DNA from 3 places in the Butyrivibrio sp. AE3004 genome. Region 2 is predicted to be linked to each of the others. Evidence: predicted binding sites of a transcription regulator. Region 2 holds the regulator's gene; each other region holds the start of a gene.
The links. The regulator Rex, encoded in region 2, represses fermentation and respiration genes when NADH is low (regulators of the CRP and FNR family bind a similar motif). The targets are predictions, from matches to a motif close to ATTGTTAANTANTTAACAAT.
Positions count from the first base shown of each region.

Region 1: the regulator Rex is predicted to act here: its motif matches at 3,194-3,213, upstream of ptb (phosphate butyryltransferase).
Region 3: the regulator Rex is predicted to act here: its motif matches at 3,855-3,874, upstream of pckA (phosphoenolpyruvate carboxykinase (ATP)).

Region 1 is NZ_JNLQ01000002.1:432,296-437,943, reverse strand. It holds gene BV60_RS0104910 (response regulator) at 1-958, opposite strand, end outside; gene buk (butyrate kinase) at 1,120-2,187, opposite strand; gene ptb (phosphate butyryltransferase) at 2,211-3,128, opposite strand; gene BV60_RS0104895 (HD-GYP domain-containing protein) at 3,322-3,981, opposite strand; gene BV60_RS0104890 (acyl-CoA thioesterase) at 4,144-4,653, opposite strand; gene BV60_RS0104885 (ANTAR domain-containing response regulator) at 4,812-5,363, opposite strand; gene glnA (type I glutamate--ammonia ligase) at 5,382-5,648, opposite strand, start outside.
Region 2 is NZ_JNLQ01000002.1:1,394,185-1,399,832, reverse strand. It holds gene BV60_RS0109200 (bifunctional ADP-dependent NAD(P)H-hydrate dehydratase/NAD(P)H-hydrate epimerase) at 1-1,519, opposite strand, end outside; gene BV60_RS0109195 (hypothetical protein) at 1,491-2,180, opposite strand; gene BV60_RS0109190 (redox-sensing transcriptional repressor Rex) at 2,251-2,895, opposite strand; gene BV60_RS0109185 (hypothetical protein) at 3,206-3,541, shown strand; gene abc-f (ribosomal protection-like ABC-F family protein) at 3,704-5,648, opposite strand, start outside.
Region 3 is NZ_JNLQ01000002.1:3,225,878-3,231,525, reverse strand. It holds rRNA gene BV60_RS0116865 (23S ribosomal RNA) at 1-598, shown strand, start outside; tRNA gene BV60_RS0116860 (tRNA-Asp) at 669-742, shown strand; tRNA gene BV60_RS0116855 (tRNA-Val) at 768-840, shown strand; tRNA gene BV60_RS0116850 (tRNA-Thr) at 871-943, shown strand; tRNA gene BV60_RS0116845 (tRNA-Tyr) at 953-1,034, shown strand; tRNA gene BV60_RS0116840 (tRNA-Met) at 1,048-1,121, shown strand; tRNA gene BV60_RS0116835 (tRNA-Phe) at 1,131-1,203, shown strand; gene BV60_RS0116830 (HD domain-containing protein) at 1,366-1,890, shown strand; gene pckA (phosphoenolpyruvate carboxykinase (ATP)) at 2,122-3,735, opposite strand; gene BV60_RS0116820 (aminotransferase class I/II-fold pyridoxal phosphate-dependent enzyme) at 4,577-5,648, shown strand, end outside.

The sequences.
Region 1 (5,648 bases), 960 kb from region 2:
GATCTATTTCAGATAAAACAACATCGTTCTTATCGGGATGCAGCTTTTCTTCGGAGCCCACAAGAAAACCGTTGTCTTCTGTCAAATACATATGAGCAAAGGCTCTGCTTGCCCATGCAAAAGAAACAGGTATATCACTTATTCTTCCGACACTCTGTCCCACTCCGCCAAAATATCTTATATGATGATAGCCCTCAAACAATTCCTTCATCTGCAATATGCTATCAGCAATACTTTTTTCTATTGAAGCATCGTCATCACCCTTGAAAAGAAGCGCGATGCCCTCAACTCCAAGGTCAAAGAAAATCGCCCCCATTTTTTCCGCAATTTCTCTGACACCTTTTTCTATCTCAACAACGCTCTTTGAGTATTCAAAAGCATCATGCCTGGTAGACCAAACCTTCAAAAGAATAACATTAAATATTATCGCAGTAAGGTCAACCTGGAGCTTCTTCGAGCTTTCGATAATTTCCGCAAGATTTTTGTTCCCGGATATCAGATCGCTGAAAAGCTCCTGCTTTTCATACTCCGTACGTTCCTTCATTTCTTCTTCGTAACGTTTCTTAACCTCTCGTTCCTGCCGCTTTTCATTGATTTTCTCAGCAAGCGAATCAACCTCCTTTATCAGGTTATCTCCGCTTATCGGCTTTGAGAGATAACAGGATACCCCAATCCTGATTGCTTCCTGTGCATATTGAAAATCCTCATAACCTGTAAGAAGAATTATCTCCATCCAGGGAAACTGTTCCTTAACCATACGGCTAAGTGTAAGTCCATCCATAAAAGGCATTTTTATATCTGTAATAATAATGTCCGGCTGAAGCTTCTGAATCATCGGATACGCAACTTCTCCGTCCCCCGCTTCACCACAAAATTCGTAACCGTGGGCAGCCCAATCCACATTATTTTTTATACCTTCCCTTACAACATACTCATCTTCTACCAAAAATACCTTCATACCCTTTTTCATCCTTCAACCCAAGTTGCCCCACCCTCGGTGGATTTCGGAATCCCTAATTCATAAAAAAGGCCCCTCCGAGCATCATCACCCGGAAGGGCCGGTAATTCAAATAATAAATTCTGCCAAGCTCTACAATTGCTAAATGCTCTGCCAGGCTATTATTCGTAAATCTTAGCTTTCTCTTCGCCATTCATTACACGAAGTGCTCCCTGTGCAAGCGCAAGAAGCTCATCCTCACCGGGATATACAGTTACAGGTGCAATGAATTTAACCTTCTCTGAAAGTCTTTCCATAAGAGGTGCATTATAAGCAATACCACCTGTAATGATGATCTGATCAACCTTACCGTCAAGTACTGCTGCCATTGATCCGATATTCTTTGCAAGTTGGAAGATGAACGCATCGATAACAAGCTTTGCCTTCTCATTACCCTCATCTCTCATCTTGATAACGTTTCTCATATCGTTGGTTCCAAGCCATGCATTGAAACCGCCATTACCAACTGCCATCTTTCTAACCTCTGCCTCAGAATATTTTCCTGAGAAGCAAAGCTTAATAAGACCACCTGTAGGAAGTCCGCCTGCACGCTCAGGAGACATAGCTCCGTCACCATCAAGAGCGTTGAATACGTCGATGATCTGACCATTCTTGTGAGCACCTACGGAAACGCCGCCGCCAAGGTGAACTACTACAAGATTGATATCCTCATACTTCTTGTTGTTTTCCTTTGCAAATCTTCTGGCAACAGCCTTCTGATTGAGTGCATGGAAAATTGATACTCTGGGAAGCTCAGGAAGACCTGAAACTCTTGCTTCATCGCAGAGCTCGTCTACAACAACAGGATCTACGATGTAGGAAGGAACACCGATCTCGTCAGCGATTTCCTTTGCAAGAAGTCCGCCAAGGTTACTTGCGTGTTCACCCTGAACACCTGCCTTGAGGTCCTTAAGAAGAGCATCATTAACCTCGTATGTACCACCGGGGATGGGCTTAACAAGTCCGCCGCGGCCTACAATAACATTGAAAGACTTTACGTCTACATTTGACTCTTTGAGGAAGTTAAGAATGAGTTCCTTTCTCCAGCCAAGCTGATCAGTGATGTGATCATACTTTGCAATCTCCTCTGTGGGATGGCGGAGTGTCTCATCCATTTTAAGTGTCTCATCCTCGAAAATACCAAGCTTTGTTGATGTGGAACCCGGATTGATAATTAAACTTTTGATCATGGTTTTCTCTCCTTTTTCCCTTATTATAAATTCTTCTCTTCTGCTACTACTGCTGCAAGTGCGATAGAGTTGAGCTTAACCTCAACAGAATCAGAACGTGATGTAAGAATTACGGGAGCCTTGGTTCCTGTAAGGATGTTACCGTTCTTAACTGTAGCAAGACGAACGATTGTCTTGTATGTAAGGTTACCTGCATGAATATCAGGGAAAAGAAGGATATCTGCGTCACCTACAATCTTACGGTCCTTAGCGCCTGCCTTGTGTTCTGCCGCAGAAGGATCGATTGCAAGATCCATTGAAAGAGGTCCGTCAACGATGCAGTTCTTAATCTCACCTGCCTCATTGAGACGTGTAAGCTCAGCAGCCTCAACAGTTACGGGCATCTTGTCATTTACAACTTCAACAGCTGCAAGAGGAGCAACCTTAGGACACTCAACGCCACAAGCTCTTGCAACATTTACTGTATATTCAATGATAACCTTTTTATCTTCAAGAGTGGGATAAGGCATGAAAGCAACGTCTGTAAGGAAAAGAAGACGGTCAATGCCGGGAATCTCAAACACACATACATGAGAAAGAGGACGACCTGTACGAAGTCCAACTTCCTTATTCAAAACAGACTTAAGGAATGTCTTGGAATCAAGCTGTCCCTTCATATAAATATCAGCCTTGCCATCATGAACAAGTGATACTGCCTTAGTTGCAGCCTCTACTGTATCCTTCTCATCGATAATTTCGAACTGTGAAAGATCCATGCCCATACCTGCAGCAATCTTCTCAATTTCTTCCTTATCGCCTACAAGAATAGCATCTGCGATGCCGCGCTCCTTTGCCAGCTTAACAGCCTCAAGAACAGGCTCATCCTGTGCACAAGCTACTGCAAGCTTCTTAGTGCTGGCTGTCTTTAACTTTGCAAGAATATCGTCGAAACTCTTACTCATCAGTGTACCTCCTGGGTTATATAAACAAATTTATATTGAGCCACAATTAATAAAAAACATGGCACATCGTTAAAATTTTACCACGATGTGTCATGCTTTTCAATCGAACTCAAAAATTGAATTATTCTTCTCTGCTTAAATTTTTTTACACTCTTGCAGGAATTAAGAATAACAATTGACTATGAATTTTTCCTCATTCCAATCTGGAAAAATATTCCTCAATAATATAAGTCGGAACCTCTGAGTTCATAACGTAATTTTTGTCATCATCTATCATTTGAAGAAGAATGTCAGCTATCTTCGGATCAAACTGAGTTCCCTTTCCGCGTTCAATTTCTTCTCTTACCTTCTGCTGTTTCATAACTCCGGAATAATTCCTCTCGGAGCTCATCGCATCATATGCATCTGCACAGCCTATAATACGTGCTTCTTCAGGAATGGCATTGCCTATAAGCCCATCCGGATATCCGCTTCCGTCATATCTCTCGTGATGCCATCTGGCGCCCACAGCAAGCCCCGGAATCTCCGTAATATTCTGAAGAATCCTGGCGCCTATCATAGGATGCTGTTTCATAAGACTGTATTCATCATCCTGAAGACCTTCCGGTTTAGCGGTTATTGAATCGGGAATCCCTATTTTTCCGATATCATGCAGAAGCCCCATCTGATATATCTCGTACTGCTCCTTGCGACTTTTTCCCATACTTCTCGCAATTTCCATTGAGTACAGTGCGACTCTCTCAGAATGTTCCTTCGTATATTTACCATTTTCATCGGCCACCCTGGCAAGAGCATGCATAAGCTGATCTATCAGCCTTTTTTGCTGATGATATTTAACTTCATAGTTTTCCATTTTGTTTTCTGATCCCTCTTTAGTAATCTCCCCTCGAAAACAAAAATTATTTTTTTCTTATAATACGCAAAATTTCCTGCGCAGAAAAAAAACTACGCAGGAAACCATTTTACACTTTTTAGTGTAGGAGTGGAAGTCTTTTTTCAAAAATAAATTCAATACTCAGAATCCCTCTCTTCTCCTCTGTGCACGAAGCTCTATTCTCCTTTCAGCGCCCTGCCACTCAGCTCTCTCGACCTCAGTGCGGACATTTAAACCATAAGGAACCGTTGTTGGCTTACCCTCTTCATCAATGCATACTTCAGTAACATATGCTCTGTTCACAACATGTCTCATACCTGTGTGGAGATCTTCAACATAAGTGTCGACACGAATCTCCATAGCAGTACGTCCAACATGGGTAATGTGACCGCGAACAACCACTATATCATTAAGCTTTATCGACTGTTTAAATTGCATATTGTCGATAGCTGCTGTCGTGACAGGCGTCCCGGCATGCCTCAACGCAACCGTACCTGCAACCTGGTCAATCCAGCTCATAAGCTTTCCGCCGGATAATCGCTCATACCCATTAATCTCATCGTACTGAACGACTCTGGTCCATTCGGTAGCCGAATCATCTACATTCTTGCTGGCAATCTGGTGATCTACGTGAAAAACTCTGTTATTCATAACCGCCCTCCGTTTTCCGCTAAATATAGATATATTATATCACACCATATGCCTTGGTTATGCATTATATATATAAAAGAAATTTCGGAAGTTCTGCTCTCGCATCCGCTCGCCAGAACTAAGTAGTACACTAAGCTCGAAAATACCTCGCTAAGTGATTACTTAAAAGCCAAAAGCATTTCAGCTGTTTCAAGGAGTGATGTTCCGGAATCCATGGAACATTTCTGAAGATATTTGTGGGCTTCAGGCTCAGTCATATTATGACGCTCCATAAGTATGGCTTTTGCCCTGTCGATAACTTTTTGATCCTCACTGCTTCTAAAGCGCCTTTTTTCCTTCACCTTTTTTCGGCGAATTGCAGCGCCCTCTATCATCATCGTGAGGGTAGAAAACAGATCATCCTTCTTCAAGGGTGTTGGCAGATAAACTACATTTTCTTTTCCGTAAAGATCAAGGTCGTCAGCCTTTGCTTTGCTGGCAATAAGGAGCATCTTAAAATACTCCGGCATATCCTCTGAAAGCTCGGTGCAGAGCATATCACCCAGGCGATAGCCGCAGATTACCACACCGTTTCCCAGGTTCTCCATAGCTGAAAGAACCTGAGCTCCGGTCAGGCATACGTAGGCAGGTTCAAAACCGCCACGCATCAATATGCTTTTAAAATTCTGCGCATCCTCCTGCTTTGCGAATGCCACGATAATATTCTGCAACCTGTTACTTCCTTTATCTTACTGCTTGTTCAGATATTCTTTGATTTCCCACTGCGTAACGCATGTGCGGAAGTTTTTCCATTCTTTTCTCTTTGCGTCAAGGTACCTGTTGAAAACCGCATCCCCCAGAACCTTTCTGACAAATTTATCCTTCTGATAGCTTTCTATCGCCTCACCCAGAGTTTCGGGAAGAGTCGAAAGCTTTGTTTTTCTTAGCTCATCATCTGTTTTGTTTTTCAGATTCATTTTTAGCTCAGCGGGAGGTGTAAGCCCTCTCTTTATTCC
Region 2 (5,648 bases):
CAGCTTCGGTAACATTTGAAAAACCCGAAACCACAAGTGCACCAATAAGTCCTGCCAGCACATCTCCGCTTCCTGCGGTAGCCATTCCGTCATTTCCACTGAGATTAATAAAACATCTTTCTCCATCAGTAATAAGACTTCTGGCATCTTTACATATAATACACGCATGAAATTCTTTTGCAAGCTTTATGGTTTCATCTATCATACATAGTCTGCAATCATGTATGTTTTTATCTATAAGTCTGGAAAACTCAGCAAGATGAGGTGTCATAACCATATCCGCTTCGTAACCGCAAATAAGTTTTCTTGTTTCCTCATCATCAGATATTATGTTTAGCGCATCAGCATCCAAAACCAATGGGAGCTTTGCATTTTCCAAAATTATACTAAGGATTTCTCTTCCTGCCTTTCCCTTTCCGATACCCGGACCGCAAACAACGGCATCGGACCATAATAAAGCATTTAAAAGATTATCTTTTGCAGCTTTAAATACTTCGCTTTCATTTGTATCAAAGTCTTCCTCGCAATATATATCTGTCATTGCCTCTGGAAGAAGTGTTTGAACCGCAGAAAGATTTGTCTTTTCAGTAAAGACACGCACCATTCCAGCGCCGCTTCTCAGGCAGCTCTCTGCGGCCATAATACATGCTCCGCTTATTCTCTTTGACCCTGCGGCAATAAGAACTTTTCCGAAAGATCCTTTGTTACCTGCCGGATTTCTTTTCGGAAGTAAAAGCTTAGCCATTTCGGAAACATCAGGTATATCTATATATTTGAACCTTGGAGGTTCATTAAGAAATCCATCATCGGTAATTCCTATATTTACAATATGAATCTCTCCGGAATGAGCAGCCCCTGGATAAAAAGCACAGCCCATTTTCAGAAAGCCGAAGGTAACAGTTTCATCAGCACAGATTGCATGTCCCTGAACCTGACCTGTATCTGCATTTATCCCTGTAGGTATATCTGCAGAAATTACGTGAGGTGCTTTTTCATCAAAATCCTCCTTCGAGTAGTTAATCTCACATACTGCAGATTTGTAGTCACCTTCAAGATCTCTTGTGCAACCTATACCAAGCATGGCATCAACAATTACCGAACTTCTTTTAATCTCGTTATTTATACTTGAAGCATCAAAATCAATCACTGTAACACCGTAAGACAGGGCAATTTTCAGCTGCTGTTCACATGCTTTTGTTCTCTTTGAAGAAGCTGCTTTTTCATTCAGCTTGTGGTTGACAAGCACAAGAACAACAGGAATATCATCCTGATGCAGAATTCTTGCAGCAGCTATTCCGTCACCACCGTTATTTCCGCTTCCTGCAAATATCAGCACTCGTCCGCCTGCGGGCAATGACTTTTTTACATATTTGCATATAGAAAGCGCCGCCCTTTCCATCAGAACATCCTGAGGGATTCCAAAGTGATCTATCGTAGCCTGATCACATCTCTTCATTTCGGCAGCGCTTACTACATATCTTGAGTTTTTATCAACTATCGGTAAATTTTTCTTCGTCATATATTATCCCATCACGTTCTTCCATTCCCGGCTTTACAATAGGGTGCCTTCTTTCCGGATCGTATTTTAAGTCAAACAGGTCTATAACTTCAGGGCCAAATATATTGTGCATATATGAATAAACGTTAAAATTTTCTATCTCCTTTTCCTGCATCCGTATAATATTCTTTTTTAGCTGGACCCTTACCTGGGATACCCATTCATCAATCGCAGTTATTTCAACTGTATTGTCATGTATCCTTTTGTAAAATAGCTCCATAGTTTCAACCATGAGCTGATAGTTAACCTGGTATATTTCCCTGGGAAGGCCAAGCATTTCATCCTCACAGCCTTCTATTTTCTCATTACATTCCTTGATCAGCCTCGTGTGGTCATCCATTTCGGCTTCAAGCTTTTTTCTTTGTTTTGGATTTTTGTCAGCGTCATCCCTTAAAACAACAATTTCTCCAAGAAGCTTCTTTTTAAGACGTTTTATGTCTTTAATCTTCTCTCTTATTTCTTCCTGCTTTGCAACAAGCTTAATAAGCTCAGCCTCAATCCCTTTAATTTTTGCGGTCTTGGGGCTTAGTGTAAAAAGCTGTTGCCATTTTTCATCTTTGAAAAGGATAGGCACATCCTTTCCAATAAGTGCATCGGAATAATTATTGTCGCTCTTGGCCATATCGGAATCCTCATGCTCTCATCTGTAAACGCATGGTTTTAGCTGTCTTCTACCGGTCTGAAACCGATTCTTACTTTTTGTGGGAACTTTCATATCTGTCAATACTGTAAGACAGCTTCATAAGTGAATCCGAAAGATGAACATTTTCAACCTGTACATACGGTGGAACTTCAAGATCTACGTGTGCAAAATTCCAAATTGCTTTAATACCGCATTTTACAAGTTTATCAGCCATTGGAACAGCCTGATCCTTCGGGATTGTAAGAACAGCTATCTCAATTTTGTTTTCCCTTACAAAACTTTCGATCTCCTCTATGGGCCTTATCTCTATATCACGAATCTTCTTTCCGTGAAGATCCGGATTTAGATCAAATGCACCTTTAAAAATAAAACCTCTGTTAAAAAAATTATTATAACCTGATAACGCCTGCCCCAAATGTCCCGCACCTATGATAATAAGTGTGTGCTCTCTACCAAGCCCTAATATTTTTCCTATCTCTTCATAAAGATATTCTACATTGTATCCATAACCTTGCTGCCCAAAGCCTCCAAAGTTATTAAAGTCCTGTCTTATCTGAGAAGCAGTTACCTTCATGATATCGCTGAGCTCCTGAGAAGATATGCGGGTAATTCCCTGATCCTTGAGTTCTCCGAGATATCTGAAATATCGTGGCAGACGACTTATAACCGCCTGAGAAATTTCTTTTCTCGCCATGTTTCCTCCAACCATGTATTTCTCCGAATATATTGCGCTTTTAATATTTTGCTCTAAAAATCCGGATATTATAATTATACTATCTGTTAAAATATAGTCAATGTAGACAAATGAATACACAATAAGGTTTTGCTTTTATTTTTTGAAGTAAAAAAATTCTTTCAGCATAGATATTTACTGATAAAATAACTTTCGACTATAAGTGAATTTGTTTTTTCTTTAATAACAAATTTATAAATAATTTCTAATTACCCTTTATAATACAAGTATGTGACTATGTCGTTTTTTAAGTATATGAGGTCATAAAATTATGGGAATGTCTATTGGCGGATTAGGCGGATATAACGTCTACCAGGCACAGCCTATGAATATGTCTTTATCAAATCAGGCACCTGTTTCAGATGTCTATGATAAGCATAAGGCTGTGGGCGACATTGCAACAGTTGCTCCCGTTGTATACCCAAATGCACAGGAAGTGAAGGTTGGAGAAGTCGCAAGCACTGATGGTAAGGAAGAATCATTAAAGGTCAATCAGCAATTTAACCAGATTGCATCTAAGTTTGGCAGTGCTACAGTTGGTTATGGGCGTGATCTTAGCGGTTATTCCTATGGACAAAGCGGCGGATCTTTTGATGCTTTTGCCTGATATATAATTCAGGAAAGACTCGTTAGACGCTCGAAGAAATCCGGAACATCAAAATCCCGGACATATATAATCTTTCAATTTACAAACAGAGTTCTTTTAAAGTTGAAAGATTATATATGTCCGGGACTTTTTATCCTGATATTTCATGTAAATCAATGGTATTTATTCACTTAGTGTTGCCCATTCATCATAAAGAATGCCAAGTCTTTCCTCATTAGCGGTCAGTTCATCGGATAGCTTTCGTACTTTTGCAAGATCCGTTGCAACAGAAGGGTCCAGAAGTTCTTCATTAATCTTTTCATTTCTTTCCTCCAGTTTTGCAATCTCATCTTCACATTTTTTTATTGCAGCTTCCTGTTTACGTTTTCTGGCAGCTTCTTCTTTTTGTGCTTTCCAGTCTGCAGCTCCCGTACTTCCATTATCAGATGGAGCCGTCTTGGAAGCGCCTGCAAGCTTACCGAAAGAGCTACCCTGCGCAGCTTCGGAAGCATTCATATCTATTCCCCTTCCAAAGCTTGAAGCATTACCGCTTTCAGTGAGCACCCTGTTTGTCTGTTCCTCACAGTGTTCCATGTAATAATCGTAATTACCCAAATAATTAATCAATCTACCGTGAGTCAGGTCAAGTATTCTTGTAGCTGTTTTATTAATAAAATATCTGTCGTGGCTGACATAAAGTACCGTACCTTCATAGCCGCTTATAGCATCCTCAAGAATTTCCTTACTGGTTATATCCAAATGGTTTGTAGGCTCATCAAGAATCAGAAAATTCGCATCTGAAAGCATAAGCTTTGCAAGTGAAACTCTGCCCTTCTCACCGCCTGACAGATCACCTATTCTTTTAAACACATCATCTCCGGTAAACAAAAATGCGGCAAGTGTGTTTCGAATCTCTGTATTATTCATAGTAGGATATGCATCTGACAGTTCTTCAAATAAAGTTTTTTCATCATGAAGAACCTGATGTTCCTGGTCATAGTAACCAATATGTACTTTTACTCCCAGAGTTATCTCACCGTCATCCAAAGATTCCATGCCATTTATTATCTTAAGCATGGTTGTCTTTCCTGTTCCGTTATCGCCGATAATAGCAACCTTTTCACCGCGCTTTACATCAAAGCTAATGTTCTCAAACAGCTTCTCACTTCCAAAGGATTTCGATATGGAATCCACATGCATTACGTCATTTCCGCTTATACATGAAGGCGTTAACGTTATTCTCATATCATCGCGAATTTCCGAAGGCTTTTCGAGACGCTCTATCTTATCAAGCATCTTCTCTCTGCTTTCAGCTCTCTTGATACTTTTTTCTCTGTTAAACTGTTTTAATTTTTCAATAACTTCTTCCTGATGCTTTATCTCAGCCTGTTGGTTAAGGTATGCCTTGAGCTTTGCAGCTCTTATCTGCTCACGTTTTTTTGCATATGCAGTATAGTTTCCGATGTAAACATCTGCGCTTGTCTGATCTATTTCAATAACCTTCCCGGCTATTCTGTCAAGGAAATATCTATCGTGTGAAACTATTAGAACCGCACCCTTATAGTTCATAAGATAGCCCTCAAGCCATTTAATGGAATTCATATCCAGATGGTTTGTCGGCTCATCCAGAATGATCAGATCCGGACTTTGTAATAACAATTTTCCAAGAGCGACTCTTGTTTTCTGTCCGCCGGAAAGAGTGGAAATCCTCTTATCAAATTCCTCCTCTGAAAAGCCAAGTCCCTTAGCTACTCCAACAACTTCGCTTTCCCAAGCATATCCATTCTTTAACTGAAAATCATGATTCATCTGAGCATAACGTTCCATGAGTTTATCAAGTTCATCGCCTCTTAAAACGTTCATCTCCTCTTCAGCTCTTCTGATTTCCTTTTCCAGATCAATGACATCACGCTTCATTTCCCTAAGCTCTTCATAAATACTGTGAGCACTGTCAATGTTCTGATTCTGAGCAAGATAACCAACGGTTGTATCTTTAGAAAGAGTAACCGTACCGGTATCAGGTGTAAGCTCGCCTATCAGCATTCGGATAAGTGTAGTTTTTCCTGCCCCGTTTATTCCAACTATGGCTGCTTTTTCATTATCTTCAATATGAAAAGTAACACCCTTT
Region 3 (5,648 bases), 1.8 Mb from region 2:
GGACGGAAACCATTCGCAGAGTGCAAAGGCAGAAGGGAGCCTGACTGTGACACCGACGGGTGGAACAGATACGAAAGTAGGACTTAGTGATCCGGTGGCATGAAAGTGGGATTGCCATCGCTCAACGGATAAAAGCTACCCTGGGGATAACAGGCTTATCACTCCCAAGAGTTCACATCGACGGAGTGGTTTGGCACCTCGATGTCGGCTCATCGCATCCTGGGGCTGTAGCAGGTCCCAAGGGTTGGGCTGTTCGCCCATTAAAGCGGTACGCGAGCTGGGTTCAGAACGTCGTGAGACAGTTCGGTCCCTATCCGGCGCGGGCGTAGGATATCTGAGAGGAGCTGTCCTTAGTACGAGAGGACCGGGATGGACGGACCGCTGGTGTATCAGCTGCATCGCCAGATGCATAAGGCTGGGTAGCCAAGTCCGGAAGGGATAAACGCTGAAGGCATCTAAGCGTGAAGCCCCCCTCAAGATGAGATATCCCTGCTTATTGCAGTAAGACCCCTTAGAGACTATGAGGTAGATAGGCACAAGGTGTAAGCACGGTAACGTGTTCAGCTGATGTGTACTAATAGGTCGAGGGCTTGTCCAAAAAAGGATATAGAACAATAACGGATTGAAGATGAAGTATTCAGTGTTCGGTTTTGAAGGTACAACTGTTTGGCCCGGTGGCTCAGCTGGTTAGAGCGCCGCCCTGTCACGGCGGAGGTCAGGGGTTCGAACCCCCTTCGGGTCGCTCATTATCTAATATTTGTTAATATGGGGTCTTAGCTCAGCTGGGAGAGCATCTGCCTTACAAGCAGAGGGTCATAGGTTCGAGCCCTATAGGCCCCATCATTTCTGAAAAGGTGTTTTCAGAAATAAGCCGATGTGGCTCAATTGGCAGAGCAGCTGATTTGTAATCAGCAGGTTAACGGTTCGAGTCCGCTCATCGGCTCTTTTATTTGGATGGCTTCCCGAGTGGCCAAAGGGGACAGACTGTAAATCTGCTGCAAATTGCTTCGGTGGTTCGAATCCACCGCCATCCATTCAATTAAATATCGCGGGGTGGAGCAGTCTGGAAGCTCGTCGGGCTCATAACCCGAAGGTCATAGGTTCAAATCCTGTCCCCGCTACTCAAGTTTGCCTAGATAGCTCAGTTGGTAGAGCAGAGGACTGAAAATCCTCGTGTCCTTGGTTCGATTCCGAGTCTAGGCATCTTTTTAATTAATTTCCCAATTTAGAAACATAAAAACAAATGACTTATAAAAAAATGAAATATTAGATTGTTCTTTATATAATTCTTTATATATGTAATTGCTAAACAATAAAAAGATGCGTAAAATAAGTCTTGGATTAATATAAAGGCGGGGATGATCAATGAATTTAGAAAAAAGAATTGAAAATCATAAAAAGATAAAAGCATCTCTTCGTAAGCATGGAGAAGCAATACTTTCTTCACATACATTTAGAAAGTCACATGGTTTTATTCAACATGGTGATATGTCCGTATATGAACACAGTATTAACGTGGCAGAAAGAGCTCTTAGGATCAATAGATTTTTGAATGCAAAGTGCAATGAGCGTGAGCTTGTAAGAGGAGCTTTGTTGCATGATTATTTTCTATATGATTGGCATAAGGATGGCAAGGATAAGGGAAACGTTCACCCTAAATTACATGGTTTCTTTCACCCTGGAACAGCACTGAAAAATGCAAGTAGAGATTTTATACTTACTCCCAGAGAAAAAGACATAATAAAGAAACATATGTGGCCGCTTACAATTGTTCCTCCTCTTTGCAGAGAAGCCTGGATTGTAACATTAGCAGATAAATATTGTTCAACAATGGAAACATTTGGGATTCATAAAGCAAAAGTGAAAGCTCATTATATTGATTTACCATAATTTAATTGTGAGCAAATTTCGTATAGTATAATAGATTATTACAGAGACATTTCGAATACATAAGATATAATAAAAATATCTATGAAGCAATAAATATAGCTAATCAAGCTTTTTTGAGGGTTTGCCAAGCGTTATGAGGGTCTGACTAGAGAGTTAGGCTCTTTTATTATGGATTAAGCAGAAAAAAGGGTGGTCGTTTGACCACCCTTTAATTATTAAGATATTGATTTATTAAAGCTGAGGACCAGCAGCTACGAGAGCTTTACCAGCGTCATTACCTTCGTATTTCTTGAAGTTCTTTGTGAATCTATCAGCAAGATCCTTAGCCTTTGCTTCCCATTCAGAAGCATCAGCATATGTATCACGAGGATCAAGGATTGCAGGATCAACACCAGGAAGAGATGTAGGAACTTCGAAATCGAAGATCGGGATCTTCTTTGTTTCTGCTTTGTTTACATCACCATTAAGAATAGCATCAATGATACCGCGAGTATCCTTGATAGAGATTCTCTTACCAGTTCCATTCCAACCGGTGTTAACAAGGTATGCCTTAGCACCTGACTTCTGCATCTTCTTAACAAGTTCTTCACCATACTTTGTAGGATGAAGCTCAAGGAATGCCTGACCGAAGCAAGCAGAGAATGTAGGTGTGGGTTCTGTTATACCACGTTCTGTACCAGCAAGCTTAGCTGTGAAACCTGAAAGGAAATAATACTGGGTCTGCTCAGGTGTAAGGATTGATACAGGAGGAAGAACACCAAATGCATCAGCTGAAAGGAAGATAACATTCTTAGCATCAGGACCTGCAGAAATCTTGTTAACCTTAGAAACGATGTTTTCAATATGATCGATAGGATAAGATACACGAGTATTCTCTGTTACACTCTTATCTTCAAAATCAATCTTACCATCAGCTGCAACAGTAACGTTCTCGAGAAGAGCGTTTCTCTTGATAGCATTGTAGATATCAGGCTCGGCGTCCTTATCAAGGCCGATTACCTTTGCGTAGCATCCACCCTCGAAGTTGAATACACCATTATCATCCCAACCATGTTCATCATCACCGATGAGAAGTCTCTTAGGATCAGTTGAAAGTGTTGTCTTACCTGTTCCGGAAAGACCAAAGAAGATAGCAGTATTTTTACCTTCCATATCTGTGTTAGCAGAGCAGTGCATGGAAGCCATGCCCTTAAGAGGAAGATAATAGTTCATCATGGAGAACATACCCTTCTTCATTTCACCGCCATACCAAGTATTGATGATAACCTGCTCACGACTTGTGATGTTGAATGCAACACATGTCTCAGAGTTGAGACCAAGATCTTTATAGTTTTCAACCTTTGCCTTTGAAGCGTTATAAACAACGAAATCAGGTGTGAAATCAGCAAGCTCAGCAACTGTAGGCTGAATGAACATATTCTTTATAAAGTGTGCCTGCCAAGCAACTTCAACGATGAAACGTACAGCCATGCGAGAATCTTTGTTAGCACCGCAGAAAGCATCTACAACAAAAAGTCTCTTATCGCAAAGCTCTTTCTTAGCGATTTCCTTAACAGTATTCCAAGTATCTTCTGTCATAGGATGGTTGTCGTTTTTGTACTCATCAGATGTCCACCATACAGTATCCTTTGAGTTATCATCCATTACGATATACTTGTCTTTAGGAGAACGTCCTGTATAAATACCTGTCATAACGTTAACAGCACCAAGCTCTGTTTCCTGACCTTTTTCATAACCTGTGAGATCAGACTTCATCTCTTCTTCATATAAAAGCTCGTATGAAGGGTTGTGAACAATCTCAGTTGTGCCTGTAATGCCATACTGTGTTAAATTGATTTCTGCCATTTCTTAAACTCCTTTTCTTTTTCTATTATGATAGCTGATTGTCTGATAAAACATCAGCTAAACGCTCATACACTACATTATACAATATTTTGTTAGAAAAATAACTTGTAATATAGAAAATTTACAAATAATTAAAAATTATATGCAGATAAATGTTTATATTATGAAAAAATAGATTTATTAGAGCTTTTGCTAGATAATTACAATATAATTATATAATCTTAATATAATAAGATTACTACAACAATTTTTATAGTGAAAATATTGTAATTGAACAAAGGCAGACTAAGAGAAATAGATAATTCTTTTTTAGATGATAATAAAATAGTTATTTATGTTTTTCTTTGGATAACAATAGTATAAATGCAAATATAAAAAATTATTGTTATTTCAAAATAACTGAGAAAAACAAATAGTATATAAAAACAAAAAATATAAATGTTGAAATTATAGTGATTATTTAGATCAGTAATTTAATAAAAAAATTAAGAATATAAAAAGGATGCGGAAATAAGAATATACGTAGAATGCATAAATAAGAATGTAAAGAGGATGCATAAAATAAGAATATAAGTAGAATACATAAATTAAAATGAAAAGAGGATGCATAAAATAAGAATATAAGTAGAATACATAAATTTAGAATGTAAAGAGGATGCACAAAATTAGAATATAAGAAGAATACATAAATTAGAATGTAAAGAGGATGCACAAAATTAGAATATAAGAAGAATACATAAATTAAAATGTAAAGATGATACATGAAATGAGAATATTATGAGAAAATATAAAATAAGAATGTAAAGAAGACGTTTAAAAAAATATATAGAGGCTTAAGAATATGGAATCTTTAAAAAAAGAGTTAGAGAAATTAAATAGAAGCAAATTATACCCTTTTCATATGCCTGGACATAAGAGAAATCCTTGTGCCGGAAGTATGGCTGGATATATGGATATAGATATAACTGAGATAGATGGTTTTGATAATCTTCATGACGCTGAAGGCATTTTGCTAGATATCGAAAAAAAGGCAAGCAGATTATATGGAGTAGGTGAAACACATTTATTGGTAAATGGTAGTACATCAGGTATTTTAGCTGCTATCTCTGCTGCTATACCGGCAGGTGGAAAGCTTCTGGCAGGTAGAAATTCGCATAAAGCATTATATCATGCAGCTTATATAAGAAGACTGGAACTTAGCTATTTGAAACCGGTAATGCTTAGGCTAGATAATACTTCATTTGTATGGGGAGGAATTGATCCAGAGTGTGTAAAAGCGGAATTAGAGAAAGATAATAGTATTGAAGCTGTATTTATTACTTCTCCGACTTATGACGGAATATGTTCAAACATTCGAGAAATATCTGAAGTATGTCATAGGTTTAGTATACCATTGATAGTTGATGCTGCACATGGAGCACATTTTGGATTATTTAAAGATTTACCCGAAAATGCAATTACACAATGTGCAGATATTATTATACATAGTGTTCATAAGACTCTGGCGTCAATGACACAGACAGCTTTAATTCATGTTCAGGGAAACCTGATAAATAGAGAAATGCTAAGAAGGTTTCTTAGAATTTATCAATCAAGTAGTCCATCGTATGTCTTAATGTCATCTATTGATTCATGTATAAATGATATTTTAGATAGAGGAGATGAGATATTTGGAAGGTTAATTGAATATAAGAAGAGAATTCTAAGAGAAACAATTAATTGTAATTATCTTTTTATTCCGGGAGAAGATTGTATAAAGGATCCATGTAAGGTGCTTGTTTTCGTGAGAAACAGAGCTATTACGGGACAACAGATATATGATATACTTCGTTTAGATTATGATTTGCAGCCTGAGATGGCAGGTGATGATTATGTGTTATTGATCATTACAGGATATGATTCTGATGACGGAA